Regions from separate parts of the Nocardiopsis sp. NPDC049922 genome, predicted to be linked through region 2. Evidence: riboswitches for the same ligand, from Rfam matches in the RefSeq annotation. Region 2 holds a riboswitch; the other holds the start of a gene.
What was found. Region 2 has a riboswitch for glycine ahead of gcvT (glycine cleavage system aminomethyltransferase GcvT). Riboswitches for the same ligand answer to the same signal wherever they lie in the genome.

Region 1: linked by a shared signal. The riboswitch ahead of gcvP (aminomethyl-transferring glycine dehydrogenase) and the one ahead of gcvT (glycine cleavage system aminomethyltransferase GcvT) in region 2 are both predicted to bind glycine.

The regions. Positions count from the first base shown of each region.
Region 1 covers NZ_JBFAME010000016.1:799-12,331, reverse strand. Annotated here, with positions in the region: gene AB0I72_RS23715 (site-2 protease family protein) at 1-767, opposite strand, end outside; gene AB0I72_RS23710 (RecB family exonuclease) at 933-1,736, shown strand; gene AB0I72_RS23705 (response regulator transcription factor) at 1,781-2,455, shown strand; gene AB0I72_RS23700 (threonine/serine exporter family protein) at 2,699-4,123, shown strand; gene AB0I72_RS23695 (DUF5999 family protein) at 4,293-4,493, shown strand; gene AB0I72_RS23690 (tetratricopeptide repeat protein) at 4,518-5,786, opposite strand; gene gcvP (aminomethyl-transferring glycine dehydrogenase) at 6,114-9,023, opposite strand; glycine riboswitch at 9,119-9,207, opposite strand; gene AB0I72_RS23680 (hypothetical protein) at 9,355-9,486, opposite strand; gene AB0I72_RS23675 (MerR family transcriptional regulator) at 9,502-9,990, opposite strand; gene AB0I72_RS23670 (bifunctional nuclease family protein) at 10,465-10,938, opposite strand; gene AB0I72_RS23665 (FHA domain-containing protein) at 11,098-11,533, opposite strand, start outside.
Region 2 covers NZ_JBFAME010000011.1:150,986-162,518, reverse strand. Annotated here, with positions in the region: partial or broken gene AB0I72_RS20990 (serine hydroxymethyltransferase) at 1-177, opposite strand, end outside; gene gcvH (glycine cleavage system protein GcvH) at 185-562, opposite strand; gene gcvT (glycine cleavage system aminomethyltransferase GcvT) at 715-1,830, opposite strand; glycine riboswitch at 1,974-2,075, opposite strand; gene AB0I72_RS20975 (penicillin-binding transpeptidase domain-containing protein) at 2,280-3,155, shown strand; gene AB0I72_RS20970 (3-deoxy-7-phosphoheptulonate synthase) at 3,266-4,327, opposite strand; gene AB0I72_RS20965 (AMP-binding protein) at 4,530-6,248, opposite strand; gene AB0I72_RS20960 (DUF4429 domain-containing protein) at 6,400-7,293, shown strand; gene pip (prolyl aminopeptidase) at 7,377-8,333, shown strand; gene AB0I72_RS20950 (ferredoxin) at 8,439-8,630, shown strand; gene AB0I72_RS20945 (FAD-dependent oxidoreductase) at 8,614-9,879, opposite strand; gene AB0I72_RS20940 (asparaginase) at 9,936-10,916, opposite strand; gene AB0I72_RS20935 (3'-5' exonuclease) at 11,198-11,533, shown strand, end outside.

The DNA.
Region 1 (11,533 bases), on a different contig from region 2:
CGGCGCCACGCCTCCGCCAACGGCGTGTCACCCGGCACGGTCACCGCGGGCCGCGCCAACGCCCGCGCCCGCAACCCCGGCACCCGGGCGCGCACCCGCGCGTTGGCCAACGCCTCCGTCGAGCCCATCCACATGAACCCGCCCAGGACCAGCCCCCACACGATCGCCCACGGACTCGGCCGACCGCCCGCCGACCACGCGAACACGAACGGCAGCGCGATCACCACCACCGCCAGCAGCCGACCGCCCCAGGCCGCCACCACACTGCCCACGAACGGCCGACCCGTCATCTTCCACACCCCGGCGCGCAGCAACCGCCCGCCGTCGAGCGGCAACCCCGGCAACAGGTTGAACACACCCACCAACAGGTTGGCCACCCACAGCTGGAACAGCAGCTCACCCGTCACACTGAACGGATCCGCCACCGACGCCAGCACGTACGCCCCGGCCGCCAGCCCCAACGACAACAGCGGACCCGCGAACGCGATCCAGAACTCCCGCCCCGGCGTGGGCGCCTCCCGCTCGATCTCCGAGACCCCGCCCAGCACGTACAGCACGATGCGCCGCACGGGTAGCCCGAACCCGCGCGCCACCACCGAGTGCGCCAACTCGTGCACCAGCACCGACGCGTACAACAGGATCGCGAACACGAACGCCAACACGTACGCCGACGGCCCCAGCGCCAGCCGGTTCTGCACGATCCCGCCGTAGACCAGCGTGATCAGCACCGCCACGATCAACCACGAGGACGTCACGTACACGGGGATGCCGAAGGGGCGCCCGAGCAGGAGCCCCGGCTTCGAGGAGCGCTCACCGGACACGGGCCTGGAATCGTCGTTGGTCACGCTCACAGACTAGGCCGTGTGCCCCCAGGATCCGCCGCCCGGCCCAACCGGCCTCCGTCGGTCGCGACCCTCTCGTAGGCTCGTCGCATGACCACCGCGTTGCTCCCGTCCGCCCTCTCCCCCTCCCGCGCCTCCGACTTCCTCCAGTGCCCGTTGCTGTTCCGGTTCCGCGCCATCGACAAACTCCCCGAACCGCCCAGCTCCGCCGCCCTGCGCGGCACCCTCGTCCACGCCTGCCTGGAGCGGCTGTACGAACTCCCCGCCGAGACCCGCACCGCCCGCACCGCCGTCGGCCTGGTCGAGCCCCAGTGGGAGACACTGCGCGCCAAGCGCCCCGAGGTCGACGACCTGTTCGCCGACGACGCCGCGCGCGACGCCTGGTTGGAGTCCGCCCGCGCACTGGTCACCCGCTACTTCGACCTGGAGAACCCCACCGCCCTGGAGCCCCGCGACCGCGAGCTGCGCCTGGACGTGGCCCTGCCCTCCGGACTGCGCCTGCGCGGCTACGTGGACCGCCTCGACGTCGCCCCCTCCGGCCAGATCCGCATCGTCGACTACAAGACCGGCAAGTCCCCCCACCCCCGCTTCGAGGACAAGGCCAGGTTCCAGATCTTCTTCTACGCCGTCATGATCTGGCGCGACCTCGGCGTCGTCCCCACCCGCCTCCAACTCGTCTACCTCGGCGGCGACGGCGCCGTCCGCTGGTACGACCCCACCGAGGACGAACTGCGCGCCGCCGAGGCGGAGATCGGTCACATCTGGGACCGGATCGAGGAGGCCGGCCGCACGGGCGTCTGGGAACCCCGGCGCAGCAAGCTCTGCGGCTGGTGCGACCACCAGGCCCTGTGCCCCGAGTTCGGCGGCACCCCGCCCCCGTTGCCCACCCGCTGAGTCGCACGTCCGACCCCCTCGCGGAGTGCGGCAGAATCGACGCCGTGCCCGTCTCAGTTCTGCTCGTCGACGACCAACCGCTCGTCCGCGCGGGCTTCCGCATGATCCTGGAGGCCACCGGCCACCTGTCCGTGGTGGGTGAGGCCGCCGACGGCCGCGAGGCCGTCGACGCCGCCCGCCGCCTCCTGCCCGACGTCGTCCTCATGGACGTGCGCATGCCCGGAATGGACGGCGTCGAGGCCACCGGACGGATCACCCGGTGGGCCGCGCGGCTGGGACACGACATCCGCGTCCTCGCGCTGACCACCTTCGACCTCGACGAGTACGTCACCGGCGTCCTGCGCGCGGGCGCGGTCGGCTTCCTGCTCAAGGACGCCCCGCCCGCCGAACTCGTCGCCGCCGTCGAGGTCGTCGCCGACGGCGGCGCGGTCATCACCCCGGCCGTGCTCGAACGACTCCTGCGCCGCTGGGCCCCGCACCTGCCCGCCGACCCCGCCCGCGAGCCCGTGCCCGACGACCCGCTCACCGCCCGCGAACGCGAGGTGCTGCGGCTGGTCGCCCGCGGCTGGACCAACGCCGAGATCGCCGCGCACCTGGTCCTCGGCGAGACCACCGTCAAGTCCCACGTCGGCCGCGTCCTCACCAAGCTCGGGCTCCGCGACCGCGTCCAGGCCGTCGTCCACGCCTACGAGACCGGCCTGGTGCGCCCCGGCGACTAAGCGCCTCCTGGGGCCTCCGCTTCGCTTCGGCCCGTGTTCGGGCGCCAACCCCTGACCAGCCCCGGCACCCGGCGCGTCGCTGTCAGCCGCCCGGCCCCCCTGGAAGGATGAACCGGTGACCGACCTCACCGGCGCCCGTCCCCCGACCAGGCCAACTCCACCCCGCCCGGCGGCGTCTCCTGTGCGGTGGAAGGCGACGCTCCGGCCACGACGGAACCGGACGGGAAGCGAAGGGAGGACGACATGCCCAACAAGCGCGAGCGGCCCGTGGCGCCCAGTGAGGACCGCCTGCTGAGCAGGATGCGCGACTGGCGGGCCGAGCACGAACGGGAACTGACCCCGGACGAGCTGGACGAGGAGGGGCAGCTCCCCGACGCGCGGGCGATCGACACGGTGCTGCGCGTCGGCGAACTCATGCTCGCCAGCGGCGAGGGCACCGAGGCGGTCAGCGAGGCCATGCTCAGCCTCTCGGTCGCCTTCGAACTGCCCCGCGCGGAGGTGTCGGTCACCTTCACCACCATCACGCTGTCCACCCACCCCGGCGGCGACCTGCCCCCGATCACCGGCGAGCGCGTGGTCCGCCGCCGTACCCTCGACTACTTCCGCGTCGGCGAGCTGCACACCCTCGTGCAGGAGGCCGCGCTGGGCCTGCTCGACCTGGAGGAGGCCGCCACCCGCCTCAACCGGATCCGCCGCGCCCGCATGCCCTACCCCAACTGGATGATCGCGGTGGGCTTCGGGCTGATCGCCTCCAGCGCGAGTGTGATGATGGGCGGCGGCTTCATCGTGGCCGCCGTCGCCTTCCTCGCCACGGTCCTGGGCGACCGCACCGCCGTCTTCCTCGCCCGACGCGGCGTCGCCGAGTTCTACCAGATGGCGGCCGCCGCCGTGGTGGCCGCCTCGATCGGCCTCGGCCTGCTGTGGGTCAGCTCCGAACTGGAGCTCGGGCTGCGGGCCAGCGCGATCATCACCGGCAACATCATGGCGCTCCTGCCCGGACGCCCCCTGGTCTCCAGCCTCCAGGACGGCATCAGCGGCTACTACGTCTCCGCCGCCGCCCGCCTCCTGGAGACCTTCCTCATCCTGGGCGCGATCGTCTCCGGCGTGGCCGCGGTCGCCTACACCGCCATCCGCCTGGGCGTGAGCATCGACCTCGACTCCCTGCCCTCGGCGGGCACGTCACTGGAGATCCCGGTGCTGGTCGGCGCCGCGGGCATCGCGATGGCCTTCGCGATCTCGCTCGCCGTGCCCCTGCGGCTCCTGCCCGCCATCGGGGTGCTGGGCGTGATGATCTGGGTGATCTACGCGGGCCTGCGCGCCGCCCTGCAGGTCCCGCCCGTGGTGGGCACCGTGGCCGGCGCGGTCGCGGTCGGCGTCGTCGGCCACTGGCTCGCCCGGCGCACCCGCAGGCCGGTCCTGACCTACCTCATCCCGTCCATCGCGCCGCTGCTGCCCGGAAGCATCCTGTACCGCGGCCTCATCCAGATCACCCAGGGCACGGTGGTCTCGGGCCTGCTCAGCCTGGTCGAGGCGGTCATGGTCGGGCTCGCCCTGGGCGCCGGGGTCAACCTCGGCGGCGAGCTCGTCCGCGCCTTCCAGCACGGCGGTCTGGCCGGGGCGGGCATGCGCGGCCGACCGGCGGCGCGCAGGACACGCGGAGGATACTGAGCACCGATTCTGTCCACAGGTGGCCAGAACCAATGCGGCATCAGCGGGTATCCCATGGATGAGAGCGGCCGGGGCGATGCGAACCGCCCCAAACCGCAACGGCATGTGATGTCAGCCACTACGCTGGACGTCAGCTCAACGCCGAGCGTTCTGGACCGAAAGGCCTTCCATGTTCACGTGCAGCCACGAACCCGCCTGTCCGTCCTACGAGGACACCGACCGCGAGGCCGCGCGGGTGATCGCCAGCCACCCGGAGCAGGGATGGAGCCTGCTCTGCAACGGTGTCGTCCTGTTCGACGACACCGGTGAGCTGCTGCCCGACGGCGCGGTCGTCGCCCCGCACCGACCCCACGTCCACGCGGCGGCCTGACCCCCCGCACCCCCGCCAGCCTGCTCAGCGACCTCCCGGTGGCCCGTGCTCCGGCCACCCCTCCGGCAGCGGGTCCTCCCCCATCGCCTCGTGCAGCCGACGTCGGAAGTCGGCGTGCACGTCGACGCCCCACACCGTGTCGCTCGGGACGCGCAGGGCCTGTTCCATGACGGCCCGCAGGGCGGAGGGGCGTGCCTCGCCCTCCACCACGGGGACGGCGAGCAGCGCGTGCATCCGGGTCACGACCGCGAACAGCTCCCCGGCGAGCACGGAGGTGCTGGAGGTGGCCGCGGCCTCCTCCAGGTAGGGCTCCCACCACGGCGGCGCCGCGTCCTCCTCGGGGGCGGACGCGAACCCGCGGCGCAGACGGCGGCGCACCTCCTCGGCGGTGTCCCGGTCGCCCAGACCGGACCGCCAGACCCGCTCGGCCGCCTCCGGCTCCCCCCGCAGGGCGAGCAGCCCCGCCAGGAGCTCGACGGCCGCGCCCGAGGTCGCGGGCTCGGGCCGCTCCCCGTCCTCCGGCTCGGCGTGGGGTCCCGGGGTCCCGGTCGAGGCGGGGACGATCGCGTCCAGGTCGCCGATGGCGTGCTCCAGGTGGGCGGCGGCGCGCAGCAGCCGCAGTCCCGGGTCGTCGGCGACCGCCAGCCCGCGTTCGACGGCGGCCAGGGCGGCGTCGGGCCGTCCCCGCTCCAGCAGGCGTCCGGCCAGGTCCCGGGCGGCCTCGGCGACGGTGGTCGCGTGCAGGCGGCTGAACTCCGCCCGGTCGGTCGGCAGCTCCAGCGCGGCCTCCCAGTGCTCCTCGGCGGCCTCGCGGTCCCCCCGCGCCTCGGCGTCGCGGGCCAGACCGTAGTGGGCGACCGCCGCGTGGGCCGGGCCGCCCAGGTCGAGCAGGCGCCGCCAGACTCGGGCGGCCTCCTCCCCCGCGCCCTCCTGTTCCAGGGAGAGGGCCAGGTGGTGGGCGGCGCGCGGGGCGTGGCGGGTGTCCCCGGTGGCCAGGGCCCGGTACGCGGCCTCGCGGGCGGCGGGCGGGTCGCCGCGCTGGTCCTCGACCACGGCCAGGCCGAGCAGCGCGCGGGCCTGGACCGCGGGCGGCGGGTTGGCGGCCACGGCGCGCTGGTACAGGGCGGCCGCGCGCTTGAGGTGGCCGTTCTGGGCGAGGTCCTGGGCCTGGTCGCACAGGTCCGCGGCGTCGTGGGCGGGGGGAGCGTCCGTCTCCCCGGCGTCGGCCGGATCGGTGGCCTGGGGCGGGTCGTCGGGAGCGGAGCGTGCGGGCGGCCCGGACGTGGTGGTCATGCGTGGCGCTTTCCATGGGGGTGTGGGTGGTCGCTCGGTGAGGCGGGCGTCGCCGCCACTGTAACCCGCGCGCGAGCGGTCCACCTTCCGTCGCGGGCGCGTGCCGCGTACCGCTCCGGCCCGACGGGGGGAAGGCACCGGCGCCAGCCTCCAGACGGGGCGTCTGGCGCGGGTGCGTCGCCCCTGTCGCCGTCCCGAGGAGCCAGGGCCGCCGGGCCGGTTCCCGGGTGCGTGACGCACCGAAGCGTCACCTTTACGTCGTAGATTTCCGACATGTCCGAATAGGGGCGCCGACGCGGCGTCGGCGCCCCCTCGGTCCGTCGACCGTCAGAGCTCGAAGGCCTCCGGCGGCGGGCAGGAGCAGACCAGGTTGCGGTCACCGTAGGCCTGGTCGATCCGGCCCACCGGCGGCCAGTACTTGTCCTGGCGCAGCGACGGCAGCGGGTAGACCGCCTCCGCGCGACCGTAGCCGTGCTCCCACACGTCCGCGGTCACCGCCTCGGCGGTGTGCGGCGCGTTGCGCAGCGGGTTGTCGTCGGCGTCCCACTCCCCCGCGGCCACCCGGTCGATCTCCCCGCGGATCGCGATCATCGCCTCGACGAACCGCTCCAGCTCGGCGAGGTTCTCGCTCTCCGTCGGCTCGACCATCAGGGTGCCCGCCACCGGGAACGACATCGTCGGCGCGTGGAAGCCGTAGTCCATGAGGCGCTTGGCGACGTCCTCGTTGCTGATCCCGCTCGCCTTCTGGAGCGGCCGGATGTCGATGACGCATTCGTGCGCCACCAGACCGTCGGCTCCGGTGTACAGGACCGGGAAGTACGGCTCCAGGCGCTTGGCGAGGTAGTTGGCGGACAGCACGGCCGTCTCGGTGGCGGCGCGCAGCCCGTCCTCGCCCATCATCCGGACGTAGGCCCAGGAGATCGGCAGGATGCCCGCCGAGCCGAACGGAGCCGCCGAGACCGCGCCGACACCGGTGTGCGGACCCGCCTCGGGCTGGCCCGGGTGGTTGGGCAGGAACCCGGCCAGGTGCGAGCGCACCGCCACCGGTCCGACGCCGGGACCGCCGCCGCCGTGCGGGATGCAGAAGGTCTTGTGCAGGTTCAGGTGGCTGACGTCGGCCCCGAACTCGCCGGGCTTGGCCCAGCCCAGCAGCGCGTTGAGGTTGGCGCCGTCCACGTACACCTGGCCGCCCGCCTCGTGGACCAGGCGGCACACGTCGGTGATGGTGTCCTCGTACACGCCGTGCGTGGAGGGGTAGGTGACCATGATGGCCGCCAGGTCCCCGGCGTGCTTCTCGGTCTTGGCGCGCAGGTCCGCCAGGTCGACGTTGCCGTGGTCGTCACAGGCCACGACGGCCACGCGCATCCCGGCCATGACGGCGCTGGCGGCGTTGGTGCCGTGCGCGGAGCTGGGGATGAGGCAGACGTCGCGGTGGGCCTCGCCGCGGGAGCGGTGGTAGCCCCGGATCGCCAGCAGACCGGCGAGCTCGCCCTGGGACCCGGCGTTGGGCTGGAGCGAGACGGCGTCGTAGCCGGTGACCTCGGCCAGCCACGCCTCCAGGTCGCGGATGAGGGCCACGCTCCCGGCCGCCTGGTCCAGCGGGGCGAACGGGTGCAGCCCCGCGAACTCGGGCCAGGTGACGGCCTCCATCTCGGCGGTCGCGTTGAGCTTCATGGTGCACGAGCCCAGCGGGATCATCGTGCGGTCCAAGGCCAGGTCCCGGTCGGACAGGCGGCGCATGTAGCGCAGCAGCGAGGTCTCGCTGCGGTGGGTGTTGAACACCTGGTGGGTGAGGTAGTCCACGCCGCGCCGCAGGTCGGAGGGCACGCGGTCGGCGGACTCGTCGACGGTCAGGCCCGCGCGGGAGGAACCGCGCTCGAACTCGCCGAAGGCGCCCAGGACCGCCTCCAGGTCGGCCGGGGAGGTGGTCTCGTCGACGCTGACGCCGACCGTGGTCTGGTCCACGGCCAGCAGGTTGTACCCGGCCTCCAGCGCGCGCTCGACCACGGCGGCGGAGCTGGGCACGCGCACGCGCAGGGTGTCGAAGAAGGCGCCGTGCACGACCTCGAAGCCGCGCTCGGTCAGGCCGTCGGCCAGCGCGGCGGCGCGGGTGTGCACCTGGCGGGCGATGGCGCGCAGGCCGTCGGGCCCGTGGTAGACGGCGTACATTCCGGCCATGACGGCGAGCAGCACTTGGGCGGTGCAGATGTTGCTCGTCGCCTTCTCACGCCGGATGTGCTGCTCGCGGGTCTGCAGGGCGAGGCGGTAGGCGGGACGGCCCGCCTCGTCGACCGACACGCCGACCAGGCGACCGGGCAGCTGGCGGCGCAGCTTCTCGCCGACGGCCATGTACCCGGCGTGCGGGCCGCCGAAGCCGAGCGGGACGCCGAAGCGCTGGGTGGAGCCCACCGCGATGTCGGCGCCCAGGTCGCCGGGGCTGCGCAGCAGGGTCAGGGCGAGGATGTCGGCGGCCACGACGGCCAGCGCGCCGCGCTCGTGGGCGGCGGCGACGACGTCGCTCGGGTCGCGCACGACACCGCTGGAGGCCGGGTACTGCACCAGGACACCGAAGGCGTCGCCCTCGGGCAGGCCCTGGGACAGGTCGGCGACCACGATCTCGATGCCGAGCGGCTCCGCGCGGGTGCGCAGCACGTCCAGGGTCTGGGGGAAGACGTCGGCGTCGACGACGAAGACGTCCGCCTTGCTCTTGGACGCGCGCCGGGCCAGCGTCATGGCCTCGGCGGCGGCCGTGGCCTCGTCCAGCAGGGAGGCGCCGGAGACGGGCAGGCCGGTCAGGTCGCAGACCATCGTCTGGAAGTTGAGCAGGGCCTCCAGGCGGCCCTGGGAGATCTCGGGCTGGTAGGGCGTGTAGGCCGTGTACCAGGCCGGGTTCTCCATGATGTTGCGCAGGATGACGGGCGGGGTGACGGTGTCGTAGTACCCCAGTCCGATCATCGAGGCGCGCACCTGGTTGCGGTCGGCCAGGCGGCGCAGCTCGGCGAGGGCCTCGGCCTCACCGAGCGCCTCGGGCAGGTCGAGCGGGGCGCTGCGGCCGGGGCCGGTGAGGATGGACTCGGGGACGGCGGCGGCCATGAGCTCGGCGGTGGAGCCGTAGCCGACGGTCTTGAGCATCTCCGCGGTCTCGGCGGGGGTGGGCCCGATGTGGCGGTCGGCGAAGACCCGTGCGGGGGCGCCGGGCGTGTGCGGCGTCGGGTCTGGCGTGGACTGGTCAGGCACGGAGACCTCCTGGTGACAGGGCCGAGCGGGTCGGCGCTTTCCTCACGGTCTCCCCCTCTGTCACCGGGCACGGCGGTGCCAGGCTTCAGAGCGGCCTCCTCCACGCGGTCCGTGGTGCCTGAGAGGTTACTGGGGAGTATTGCCCCGTCGGCGCCCCTGTCGGGGTCTCTCCCGCGTGGTATTGACGGCCTGTTGACACTGTGTATGGATGTACGAACAGGGCGAATGTCAGTTTTCGTCCCCGTTGTGACCAAACGGTACTCGATCACCGCGCCGGAGGCCGAGCCCGGGTCTCGCGTGTTCCGTCCCCACGCCCCGCCGCTCCGGGGTCTCAGCCGTGCGCCCGCCCGAGCGCCGCGCGGATCCGCGCCACGGCGTCGTCGCGGGCGTGCTCGTTGGCGGCGTTCCACACCGCGGCGTACCGGGTCGCGGCGACCAGGTAGTCCCGGTGACCGCCCGCCACGCCCGGGGGCCGTGCTCAGCCCGTGCGGCGCTCGCGTCGGCGGCGCGCCAGCTCGTCCACCGGCTGCGGCGGAGCGGCGGGCAGGTCGGTGCGGTCCTCGGCCGGGACCACGCCCAGGGCCTCCTCCAGTTCGCGCCACACGTTGCCCAGCGCCAGCCCGAACATGCCCTGGCCGCGCTGCATGAGGTCGACGACCTCGTCGGGGGACGTGCACTCGTAGACACTGACGCCGTCGCTCATCAGCGTGATGCGGGCCAGCTCGGGGGCGGGCCTACCGCGCAGATGATCGACGGCGTTGCGGATCTGCTGCAACGAGATGCCGGTGTCCAGGAGGCGTTTGGCCACCTTCAGCAGCAGGATGTCGGGGAGGCTGTAGAGGGGCGCGTTATGGGCTCCGGCGCGCACACTCGGCTCGACCAGACCGGTTCTGGCCCAGTAGTCGAGCTGACGGTAGGTGATCCCGGCGGCGGTACACGCCGCTGGGCCCCTATACCCGACGTCCATAGGCAGCGCCACCACGTCCTCTTCGCACAGTAGGCCCTGCTGCCCCGCTAGCCGCAGCGCGGACCGCCTGTCATGGGTCTCCCGCTTGCCGCCCGCTACCGCCACGCCGACCTCCGGCTCCTCGTCCCACGGCGGCGTCGACAGGGGATGTCCACTCAGGGATGGGGTGCGCCGCGGGTTCCACTGCACCGACCGTAGGACGACCGACCGGCAGCGTCAACGACGGCGCGCGGCGCGTCGCCAAGTGCACGCGCCGTCCGTCTCCCGACTCCGAGTCGGGCCCCGTCCACGGTCGTCCGGAGGTTCCGGCCGTGACCAACGCGTCCCCCTCCCTCGACCCCGTTACCCAATGTATCAGTGGCGATCACGGCGAACCCGCAGGTCACAGCCGTGTCGCCGCGTTCCCGCGCACCCCTGTCCACGCCGCGGGCGCGGCGGGACCGACCCCCTGCCCGAGGGCGGCCCCGAGGGGCGCTACTCGGCGCGCCGGCCGAAGTCCTCGGGCGAGATGTTGTCCAGGAACTCCCGGAACGCCTCGACCTGGTCCTCCTGCTCGTCGGGGATCGGCATCCCGGCCTCGGCGATCACGTCCTCGTGGGCGTAGATCGGCGTGCCGGTCCGCAGCGCGAGCGCGATCGAGTCGGAGGGGCGCGCGCTGACCTCCACCCCGTTGCTGAACACCAGCTCGGCGTAGAAGATCCCGTCGCTCAGACCGGTGATGTTCACCGTCTTCAGCCCGGTGTCGAGCGCCTCCAGCACGTCCCGGAACAGGTCGTGGGTCAGCGGCCGGGCGGGTGCCACCCCCTGCTGTGCGAGTGCGATCGCCGTCGCCTCCACCCCGCCGATCCAGATCGGGAGGTAGCGGTCTCCGTCGGATTCCTTGAGCAGGACAATCGGCTGGTTCGAGGGCATCTCAACTCGGACGCCGACGACCTCCATGTGCTTCACAGCGGCTCCGTCCCACGAGTCGTCATGCCGGATGGGCGCTCGTCCCTGCTCCCACGTTGGATCAGGACCCGAGGGCGAAATCGGCACCCTTCGTTACAAAGCTCTCCGGAGGCGGGGGCCCGCAAACCTTGTCGGCGCGGCGACCCCCGCCCGGCCTGGTCAGCGACGCGGCTTGGTCAGCAGGACCATGCGGAACTTGCCGATCTGGATCTCGTCCCCGCCGCCGAGCGCGGCCTCGTCGACCGGCTCACGGTTCACGTAGGTGCCGTTGAGGCTGCCCACGTCCCGGACGCCGAATCCGTCGCCACGGCGGAAGAACTCGACGTGCCGACGCGAGACGGTCACGTCGTCGAGGAAGATGTCACTGTTGGGGTGGCGCCCCGCGGTCGTCACGTCGCTGTCCAACAGGAACCGGCTTCCGGCGTTGGGACCGCGCCTCACCACGAGCAGCGCCGTGCCCGGAGGAAGGGCGTCGGCGTTGGCCGGGTCGTCGGCCGCCAGCTCGTCCCCGGTCGACTCCTCCTCCTCGAGGGCCTGGATCCCGGAGATCGAGATGGTGGACGTGACGTCGCCGGCGGAGTCCCCACCCGTACCA
Region 2 (11,533 bases):
GTACTTGTTGGTCAGGACGGTGCCCTGGGCCTCCAGGACCGCCTGCGGAGCGAAGTTCTCCGAGGCGATCATCTCCAGGGTGTCGCGCTGGCGCCCCAGTTCGGCGTCGACCGCGGCCGCCACCTCCGGGTCGAGCTCACTGAGGCTCTGGTTGAGCAGGGTCTTGTCGGTCGCCATCGGTGGGCTACTCCTCTTCCTTGGTCAGAGCCTTGTACTCCTCGGCGGAGAGCAGGTCGGAGGGTTCCTCGGAGACCCGTGCCCGGAACAGCCACGCGTCGTAGGGGTCGGAGCTGACCGACTCCGGCTCGTCCTCCAACGCCTCGTTGACCTCGACGACCTCACCGCTCACCGGCGAGTAGACGTCACTGACGGCCTTGGTGGACTCCACCTCGCCGCACGTCTCCCCGGCGGTCACCTCGGTGCCGACCGCGGGGGGCTCGACGAACACGATGTCGCCCAGCGACTCCACGGCGTACGCCGTGATCCCGACGGTCGCGACACCGTCCTCGATCCGGACCCACTCGTGTTTGTCGGTGTAACCCAGCTCCGTGGGAACGCTCACTTCGACTCTCCTTGGAGATATTCGTGCATCCTGCCGTGCGCCGGTACGGCGCCCCGGCCCGGCCTACGCCTGGTCACGCCCCGTCCGTGCCGGTCCCCGGATCGGGGATCCGGCCGTGGGGCGAGTGGGCCCCGTGGTGTTGGGGCCCGCTGTCACGACCGCCGCTGGTAGAACGGCAGCTCGACCACGTCGACGTCCTCGCCGCGTCCGCGCACGTCCACGGTGAACGCGCCGGTCGTGGTGTCGAGGTCGCCGTCCACGTAGGCCATGGCGATGGGGCGGCCCAGGGTGGGCGAGGGCGCGCCGCTGGTGAGGGTGCCGACGACGGCGCCGTCGCGCAGGACCTCCTGGCCCCTGCGCAGCGGGCGGCGACCGCGGCCGACGAGGCCGATGAGGCGGCGTTCGCGGGCGGTGCGCGCGGCCTCCTCCAGGGCGGCGCGGCCGACGAAGTCACCCGGCTTGTCGAGCTTGACCACGCGGCCGAGCCCGGCGTCGAAGGGGGTGAGGTCGGCGGTGAGCTCCTGCCCGTACAACGGCATCCCGGCCTCCATGCGCAGGGTGTCGCGCGCGGAGAGTCCGGCGGGGACCAGACCGTGCTCGGCGCCCGCCTCCATGAGGGCCTTCCACACGTGCGGGGCGCGCTCGGCGGGGCGGACGAAGATCTCGAAGCCGTCCTCGCCGGTGTACCCGGTGCGGGCGAGCAGCACGGGCTCCCCGGCCACGGTGTGCTCGTAGCCCGCGTAGTAGCGGATCTCGTCGAGCTTGGCGTCGGTCAGCGGAGCCAGGATGTCCACCGCGCGCGGGCCCTGGACGGCGATGAGCGCGTACTCGGCGGACTCGTCGGCGACCTCGACGTCGAAGCCCCGGGCCCGTTCGGTGAGGGCGTCGGCGACCACGGACACGTTCGCCGCGTTGGCCACGACGAGGTACTCCTCCTCGCGGAGGCGGTAGACGATGAGGTCGTCCAGGACACCGCCGTCGGCGGCGGTGATCATGGTGTAGCGGGCGCGGCCGACCTTCACCTTGGACAGGTGACCGACCAGGGCGTGGTCGAGGGCCTCGGCGGCCTGCGGCCCGGACAGGCGGATCTCACCCATGTGGGAGAGGTCGAAGAGCCCGGCGGCCTCGCGGACCGCCGTGTGCTCGGCGGTCTCACTGCCGTAGCGCAGGGGCATGAGCCATCCGGCGAAGTCGACCAGGGTGGCCCCGGACTGTTCGTGAATCTCGCGCAGCGCTGTCGCGCGTGGCGCGGACGCGGGCTCTGACATGGGCACTCCCGAGAGGATGGGCGTCTGTCGTGCGTGGCGTTGCCATCCTCCCCCTCTGTCATCTGTGCCTGAGAGCTTCACCGCGCGCTCGGCGTGGTTTGCACCTTCGGCGAGGGACGGCGGTCCCTGCTTTCCAGAGTGGTCTCGCCCGTACGGTCCACTGTGCCTGAGAGGTTGTCATCGGGGAGGGATTGCTCCTTCGGCGGCCCACATTGGCTACGCGGGCACTCTCCCGTACGGGGTCAGCAACACCATCAGACTAGCAGCGGCGATCGTCGGCTCCCAAGGGTGGTGGACCTCCCGTCCGCCGCGCCTGTGGAAAACGCCGTACGGACGGTGACGAACCGTTAGCGTGGATGCGACGGACGGGGCGACGTGCGGAGGGGGCACGAGTGGTCACCGGTGACGGGCGGGGGAGACGACCGGCGGCGCCTGGCCGCGGGGCGACGTTGTGGGCCGTCGCGGGCGTGGTGCTGGCCGTGCTCGTGGGGGCCGCGTGCACGGGCACCGCGCCGGAGGTGGCCGACCACGTCCGGGGCGACGCGCGCCTCGTCGACCGGGTCGGCGGTGACGTCCCCTCGGAGGAGCGCGAGGACCTGGAGGCGGTCTTCGAGGAGGCGGGTGTGGAGGGCACCTTCGTCCTCTTCGACACCGGTGAGCGCTCGGCGACCGTCGTCGCCCCTGGACAGGCCCGTCGGCGTACCGTGCCCGCGTCCACGTTCACGCTGGTCAGCTCGGTGATCGCGCTCCAGACGGGTGCGGTCGCCGACGTCGACGAGGTGGTGCCCCACGGCGGTGGGCCCCAGCCGGTCCCCGGGCGGGAGCGGGGCATGAGCATGCGCGAGGCCCTGCCCGCGTCCAACGCGCCGGTGTACCGGGAGATCGCGCGCCGGGTCGGCCACGACCGGATGGCGGCGTGGGTGGACCGGTTCGACTACGGCAACCGCGCGATCGGCGACGAGGAGCGGGTGGACCGGTTCTGGTCGGAGGGTCCGCTGGAGGTCTCCCCGATGGAGCAGACCGCGTTCCTGGCCAGTCTCGCCCGCGCGGAGCTGCCGGTGGAGGACCGGCATCTGGGCGCCGTGCGCGAGATCGCGCGGGTCGACCGGATCGGGGACCACGCCCTGTTCGCCGAGACCGGGTGGGGCGCGACCGTGGAGCCCTCGCCGGGCTGGTGGGTCGGCTGGGTCGAGCACGGGGAGGACGTGCACACCTTCGCCCTGCGGGTGTACGTCGAGGACGGGTCGCAGTTGGAGTCGTGCGAGCGGATCGGCCGGGAGCTGCTGGTCGAACTGGGTGTGCTGCCGCCGGAGGCCGCCCGCTGAGCCGCCGGCGGGCGGCGGTCCACCCGGCTCCCGTTCGCCGCGCTCGGCGTGGGGCCCGGCGCGCTGCCGGGCCCCACGCGGTGTTCTCGCGGTGGGCGGAAGCTTCGGGCTCAGGCCACGCTCTTGCGGCGCTGGCGCACGGACTCGGCCAGCTGGGTCAGCACGTCCTCGGTGGTCTCCCAGCCCATGCACTTGTCGGTGATCGACTGGCCGTAGGTGAGCGCGGCCGGGTCGCTGAGCTTCTGGGCGCCCCCCACGATGAAGCTCTCCAGCATGACGCCGATGATGCCCGTCTGGCCCTCGGCGATCTGCTCGGCGATGGCGGACGCCACGCCGGGCTGGCGGGTGTGGTCCTTGCCGCTGTTGGCGTGGCTGGCGTCGATCATCAGGCGGCGCGGCAGCCCCGCCTCGCCGATGACGTCGAGCGCGGCGTCGACCGACTCGGCGTCGAAGTTCGGGCCGACCCGGCCGCCGCGCAGGATGACGTGGCAGTCGGGGTTGCCTTCGGTGACCACGACGGACCCGGCGCCGGTCGGGTCGACGCCGAAGAACGTGTGCGAGGCGGCGGCCGCGCCGACGGCGTCCACGGCGACCTGGACGTCGCCGTCGGTGCCGTTCTTGAAGCCGACCGGGGTGCTCAGGCCGCTGCCCAGCTGGCGGTGCACCTGGCTCTCCGTGGTGCGGGCGCCGATGGCGCCCCAGGTCACGGCGTCGGCGATGTACTGGGGCGTGATCGGGTCGAGGAACTCGGTGCCCGCGGGCAGCCCCAGGGAGTTGATGTCCAGGAGCAGCTGGCGGGCGATGCGCAGGCCGTGGTGGACGTCGTAGGTGTCGTTCAGGTGGGGGTCGTTGATCAGACCCTTCCAGCCCACGGTGGTGCGCGGCTTCTCGAAGTACACGCGCATGACGACGCACAGGTCGTCGCGCAGGGACGGGATGAGGCCGAGCAGGCGCCGCGCGTAGTCCATCGCGGACTCGGGGTCGTGGACCGAGCAGGGGCCGACGACGACGAGCAGGCGGTCGTCGTCCCCGTCGAGCACGCGCTTGACCTCGGCGCGCGACTGCTCCACCAGGGTGTTGCGGTCATGGCCCAGGGGAAGTTCCCTGAGCAGGTCCTGAGGGGCGATGAGCGGCTGGTAACTCGCCACCCGTGTGTCGTTGGTGCTCGGCATCGTGATCCCCTCGGTCCCTCGGTCGGTGCTGGCTGTCGCCGCGACTGACAGTAGCGCGGTCCGGGTCGGTCGGACGCGGTCGCGTGGGGTTGTGGCGCGGGTCGCGGGATGGGAAACGCCACAACGGCCGTGACGCCGAAAGAATCGTCTCGCCATGTGGGACGACCATTCCGGGATCCATTCCGTCCCGGGGCGCCGGAGATCAGTCCTTCAGCCCCGGAAGGTCCTCTTCCCAGAACTCGCGCGGGTTGCGCTCGCCACCGGTGACCGTGCCGCGTTCGGCCTCGGCCCGGCGTAGCTGTACACGTCGGATCTTACCCGAGACGGTCTTCGGAAGCTCGGTGAACTCCAGGCGGCGCACCCTCTTGTAGGGCGAGAGGCGCTCGCGGGCGTAGGCGAGGATGGTGCGGGCGGTGTCCGCGTCCGGCGGCACGCCCTCGGCCAGGGCGACGTAGGCCTTGGCGACCGCCAGCCGCAGCGGATCGGGCGAGGGAACCACCGCCGCCTCGGCCACGAATTCGTGCTCGACGAGCACGCTTTCGAGTTCAAATGGTGAGATGCGGTAATCCGACGCCTTGAACACGTCGTCGATCCGGCCGATATAGGTGATGTGGTCGCGTGAATCCCGGGTGGCGATGTCGCCGGTGTGGTACAGACCGCGCCGGGTGACCTCGCGGGTCAGGTCCGCGCCGTCGGCGTACCCCGTCATCACCCCCACCGGGTCTCCGGACAGGTCCACGCAGATCTCCCCGGTCTCGGCGGGCTCGTCCGTGGTCGGGTCGGCGAGCACGATGTCGTACCCGGGCAGCGGGCGGCCCATCGACCCCGGCACGACGGTCTGGCCGGGCGCGTTGCCGACGAGCATGGTGGTCTCGGTCTGGCCGAAGCCGTCACGGACGGTGATCCCCCAGGCGTCGCGCACCCGGTCCACCACCTCCGGGTTGAGCGGCTCTCCCGCGGCCACCGCCTCGCGCAGCGACACGCGCCAGGAGCGCAGGTCGGTCTGGATGAGCATCCGCCACACCGTCGGCGGCGCGCACATGGTGGTCACCCCGCAGCGCACGACCTGGTCCAGCAGGTGTTCGGCGTCGAACCTGGCCTGGTTGACCACCAGGACGGTCGCCTCCGCGTTCCACGGGGCGAACACGCTGCTGTAGGCGTGCTTGCCCCACCCGGGGGAGGAGATGTTCAGGTGGATGTCGGCCGGTTGGACGCCCAACCAGTACATGGTCGACAGGTGGCCGACCGGGTAGGAGCGCTGGGAGTGGGAGACCAGCTTGGGCCGGGAGGTCGTGCCGGAGGTGAAGTAGAGCAGGAGCGGGTCGTCGGCGGCGGGCATGTGCGGGGGCGCGAAGTCCAGGGCCGCGTGCTCGGAGTCGGGGTAGCTGAGCCAGCCGTCCATGTACCCGACGCAGATCCGCGTCCAGTGGCCGCGCAGGCTCGCGAACTTCTCCGTCTCGGTGGGGTCGCACACCACGTGCGCGACCTCGCCCCGTTCCAGCCGGTCGACCAGGTCGCTCTCGGTCAGCATGGGCGAGGCCGGGCTGACCACCGCGCCGAGCTTGATCGCCGCGAGGGTGGTCTCCCACAGCTCGACCTGGTTGCCGAGCATGAGCATGATCCGGTCGCCCGCGTGCACCCCCTGGCCGATCAGCCAGTTGGCCACCTGGTTGGAGCGCTCGGACAGGCGGCGGTAGGTGTACTTGGCCTCGCTCCCGTCCTCCTCCACGATCCACAGCGCCGTCCGGTCGGGGATGGACTCCGCCAGCGCGTCGAAGTGGTCCAACGCCCAGTTGAACCGCTCGGGCCGGGGCCAGGCGAACTCCCGGTGCGCCCTGGGCTGGTCCTCACGGAGCCGGAGCAGCAGGTCCCGCGCGGCCCGGAACTCCGCCGCGCCCTCCGCGGCCGTCTCTTTGGACATCCTCGGCGACCTCCGGGTCGGGGACGGCGGCCGGGCCGGACCGTCCGGGTTCTTGGCCCGCGTGGGGCGGTGGATACGGCTGTGCGCAGCAGGTCCTACCCGGGATGCGCGCGGGCGACGCCTCCGGCCCGCGAGCCCTACCATGGGGCGCATGGAGGAACTGCGCGGACATCACGGAACCTGGCGAATCGACGAAGAGACGGTCCGGATCGGGTTCGGCTCGGGGCGCAAGGTCCCCACCCTGCTCAAGCACCTGGGCGAGTGCGCGGTTCCGCTGGCGGCGGTGCGCGAGGTCGAGTTCGACCGCGGCGACCGCAAGCGCGGGTGGCGGCTGCGGATCCGGCTGGTCGACGGTGCGGACCCGTACACGGAGCTGGGCGTGCACGGCCGGGACGCGACGACACCGCTGCTGCTCACCGGCCCGCACGACAGGGAGCTGGTCGCCGAGTACGTCGCGGACAAGCTCACCTCCGCGGCCGGCCTGGCCCGGGAGATCGCCGACGGTTCCGTCGACCCGCGCGAGGTGGCCCGGTCGCTGGTCGCCCGGCCTCCCTTCCAGGCCCGCACCGCCGAGGGCACGGCCACCTTCGACGGCACCCGCGTCCGTCTCCAGTGGGACGGCCTGATGGCCGGTTCGGCCAAGGAGAAGGAGAAGGCGCGGGAGTTCCGGCTCACCGAGATCGCCGAGGCCCGGTGGTTCCCGCCGGTCGACCTGACCGAGGGCCTGCTGCGGATCGAACTGCGCGGCGTGAGCGTCTCGGAGGCCACCGACCCCGAACACGACTTCTTCACCCTCGCCTCCCACGGCTCCAAGGGCAGTGAGGAGAGCCTGCTCATGGCGGCGACGATCAACGCCCACCTCGCCCCGACCGCCGAACGGGACGCGCCGGCGGCGCTGCCCGGCGCGGGGCCGGCCGCGTCGGCCGAGCAGGACGCGGAGACGATCTTCGCCACCATTCGTGAGCTGGGCAGGCTCCACACCGAGGGGCTGCTCACCGACGAGGAGTTCAGCGCCAAGAAGGCCGAGCTCCTCGGACGCCTGTGACCGGGACGATCGTTCCGCGCTCCGGGTCCGTTCCCCCCGCCGGGCGACCGCCCGGCGGTCCGCGACTGGAAAGGCCATCCGCTTTGCGCACCCTGTACCCGCCCATCGAGCCGTACGACTCGGGGATGCTCGACGTCGGCGACGGACACCGCGTCTACTGGGAGCTGTGCGGCAACCCCGCGGGCAAGCCCGTGGTGTTCCTGCACGGTGGGCCCGGTGGCGGCTGTACCCCGACCCACCGTCGGCTCTTCGACCCCGAGCGGTACCGCATCCTGCTGTTCGACCAGCGCAACTGCGGACGCTCCACGCCGCACGCCAGCCGGATGGACTCCGACCTGTCCACGAACACGACGTGGACGCTGGTCGAGGACATCGAGCGGCTGCGCGAGATGATCGGTGTGTCGCGGTGGCAGGTGTTCGGCGGCTCCTGGGGCAGCTGCCTGGCGCTGGCCTACGCGCAGCGCCACCCGGAGCGGGTCACCGAACTCATCCTGCGGGGCGTCTTCACCCTGCGCGACGAGGAGCTGCGCTGGTTCTACCAGCAGGGCGCCTCGATGCTCTTCCCGGACCTGTGGGAGTCCTACCTCGCGCCGATCCCGGCCGAGGAGCGCGACGACCTCATCGCCGCCTACGCCCGGCGGCTGGGCGACCCCGACCGCGCCGTGCGCCTGGCGGCGGCCCGCGCGTGGAGCGTGTGGGAGGGGTCGACGGTGACCCTGCTGCCCAACGACGAGATCCGCGCCCAGCACTCCGACGAGGACTACGCGCTGGCGTTCGCGCGGATCGAGAACCACTTCTTCACCCACCGCGGCTTCCTGACCCCGAACCAGCTCATCGACGGGGCCGAGAAGATCCGCGACATCCCGGGTGTGATCGTGCAGGGGCGCTACGACGTGTGCACGCCCGTCCACACTGCCTACGACCTGCACAAGGCCTGGCCGGAGGCGGAGTTCCACGTCGTCGACGACGCCGGGCACGCGTTCAACGAGCCCGGGATCCTCGACCGGCTCATCGAGGCCACCGACCGCTTCGCGCGCTAGCGACGGTCCGGGTTCCGGGACGCGCACCTCCCGGAACCCGGACGCCCTGGAGTCCGGACGTCCTAGAGTCGAGGCACCCGTGATCCGCGCGACGAAGGGACAGCCATGCGAGTCGAGGTCGATTTCGACCGGTGCGAGAGCAACGCCCTGTGCATGGGGGCGGCCCCCGAGGTCTTCGAGGTCCGCGACGACGACTTCCTCAACGTCCTGACCGAGGAACCCTCCGCCGACCTGCACGGGAAGGTGCGTGAGGCAGCGCGCCTGTGCCCCAAGCAGGCCATCACCGTGAAGGAGTAGCTTCCGCGGCGGTCAGCGCCTCGTCCCATGTCGTGGGCTCCTCCAGCAGACCCCGGTAGCGCATGGTCCGCGGCGTTGACCGCAACCCCAGCACCCCGGTGAGCATCCCGTCGCGGCCCAGGAAGGCCACGAACTTCCGGTCCTCCGGAGACCCGTGCACGAACGCGACCTCATCGGCGGGTGCGGCCTGTCCCAGCAGCTGGATCTTCATCTTGTATTGGTCCGACCAGAAATAGGGGACCGGGGTGAAGGGCGTCCGTCCCGAGCCCGCGAGGAGGTTGCGGGCCGCCGCCTCCCCCTGCTGGCTGGCGTTCGTCCAGTGCTCCAGCCGGATCCGACCGCCGTAGCGCGGGTGCGGCCAGTTCGCCAGGTCGCCGACGGCGTACACGTGGGGCACGGACGTCTCGGAGAACGCGTCGCAGGCCACGGAGCCGTCGGGGAGCAGTTCCACACCGGATCCGCGCAGCCACTCGGTGTTCAGGCTCACGCCCAGCCCGGCCACCACGAGGGACGCCTCGATCGCGGACCCGTCGGCCAGTCGGACGCGCTCCACGCGGCCGGCGCCCTCGAACCCGGTCACCCCCGCCCCGAGGCGCACGTCGACGCCGTTCTCCCGGTGCAGCTCGGTCAGGACCCGCCCGATCCTGGGGTCGATCACCCGTGTCAGCGGCGTCGGCGCCGCCTCCACCAGCGTCACCTCCATGCCCACCGCGCGGGCGCTGGCCGCCACCTCGGCGCCGACGAAGCCCGCTCCGACGACCACGAGGCGGCCGCCGGAGTCGAAGGCGGCGCGCACGGCCTCGGCGTCGTCCAGGGTGCGCAGCACGTGCACGCCCGCGAGCGTCGTGTCGGGCCGCCGCGCCCGGGCGCCGCTCGCGATGACGAGGCCGTCGTAGCGCACCGTCCCCGAGCCCGCGGGACCCCTCACGCCGACCTCGCGCGCCCGGGTGTCGAGCCCGACGGCGCGGGTGTTCGGGCGGAAGTCCAGGTCCAGGGCGTCCACCGCGGCGTCGTCGCGCAGTCGCAGGGCGCGGTGGCCCACGAGCCAGCCGGGAGCGCCGTTCGACGGGTCCATGCCGACCCCGGTGAGGACCTCCTTGGACAGCGGAGGCCGCGAGTAGGGGCGGTACGGTTCCTCGCCGACCAGCGTGATCCGCCCGTCGAACCCCTGCTCGCGCAGGGACTCCGCCGTGTGCAGCCCCGCCATTCCGGCGCCGACGATGACGATGTCGCTGAGGGTGTCCGGCACTGTGGTGCCCTTCCGATGTCGGGTCGGGTCGTGTCCGCCGGGGTCAGCGGACCGAGCTACAGCGCGCGGACCTCCCCGACGGGCGCGCCGCCGCCGTGGATCTCGACGCGCAGCCGGTCGTGGACGGGGGAGACGTCCGCACCGATGGTGCGCAGGGCGTCGAGTGCGACCAGGGTACGCGCCCGCTCCTCGGCGTCGCCGTCGCTGATCTTGACCGCGACGGTCTCGCCGGTGGGCGCGCCGATGAGGTGCACCCCGTCCGCGCCGATCTTGGCCACCATCCCCGGGACGCGGGTCATGAGCTCGGTGTCGATCCGGTCGGTGCCCGACACGTACTCGGGGTGGGCGCTCATGGCGTCGGTGACGGCGCGTTCGGGGCTGCCGTCGGGGGCGGTGCGCATGCGCCACAGTCCCCGGGCGAGCCCGACCAGGGAGACGGCGAGCTGGGGCGCCCCGCAGCCGTCGACGGCGGTGTGCGCGACGCGTTCGCCGGTCAGCTCCTCGACGGTCTCGCGGACCAGGACCTGGAGGGGGTGCTCGGGGTCGAGGTAGTCGTCGGTGCTCCAGCCCCGCTGGACGCAGGCGGAGAGCATGCCCGCGTGCTTGCCCGAGCAGTTCATGAGCAGGCGCTCGGGTGCGCGGCCCGCGCGCAGGAACGCGCGGCGCGCCGCCCGCCCGCCGGGGATGTCCTCGGGGCACCGCAGGGCGTCGGGTGTGAGTCCGGCCTTGGCGAGGATCCGCTCGGCCTCGGCGGCGTGCATGTCCTCGCCGCCGTGGCTGCCGGCGGCGATGGCGAGGGAGCTGCCCTCCAGCGGGGCGCCCGCGCGCAGCATGGCCAGCGCCTGGAAGGGCTTGGCGGCCGAGCGGGGGAACATGGGCTGGTGGACGGGGCCGCGCGCGAGGGCGATCCGTCCGGTCGGGGACAGGGCGACCACCGCGCCGTAGTGGACGCTCTCCCGCATGCCGGAGCGGGTGACCTCCGCGAGGGGCACGTACTCCGGGTGCGGGCTCAGCGTCGGCTGCGGGGTGTCGGGCATGCGGGCTCTCCTCGCCGTTGAGGTTGGGTGCGCGGGGAGTGTCCATGTTTCTGTGGACACGACTAAGAACGTTACATAATGCACCTTTCTTCCGTTGCTGGGGTGGGATCAGCCACCCCGGCCTCCGATCACCCGCGTGGAGGACCCGCACCGTGCGCGCACGGTCGGCGGGAGGCCGCGCACGCGGCGGTTCGGTGTCGCGCACGGGGAGTAAGGTCGGTTCGGGTACGGACCGGGCCGGACACCGGTGGACCGGCGGTGACGAGGGAGTGGAGCACGCGATGGGAACGCTGCGGTTGGGCTCGCTGACCCGGAGGCGGGTCGGCCCGCGGGCGGCGGACCTGGAGTACGCGGTGCTCGACACGGAGACGACCGGGCTGGATCCGGGCACGGGCGCCCGCGTCGTCGAGGTCGCCGTGGTGCGCCTGCGCGGCGACGGCACGGTGGTCGAGGAGTTCAACACACTGGTGGACCCGCGCACCGAGGTCGGCGGACGCGAGTTCCACGGCATCGGCGAGAGCGACACCGTCGGCGCCCCCACCTCCGCCCAGCTGGTGCCCAAGCTGACCGAACTCGTCTCCGGCGCGGTCGTGGTCAGTCACAACCTGGACTTCGAG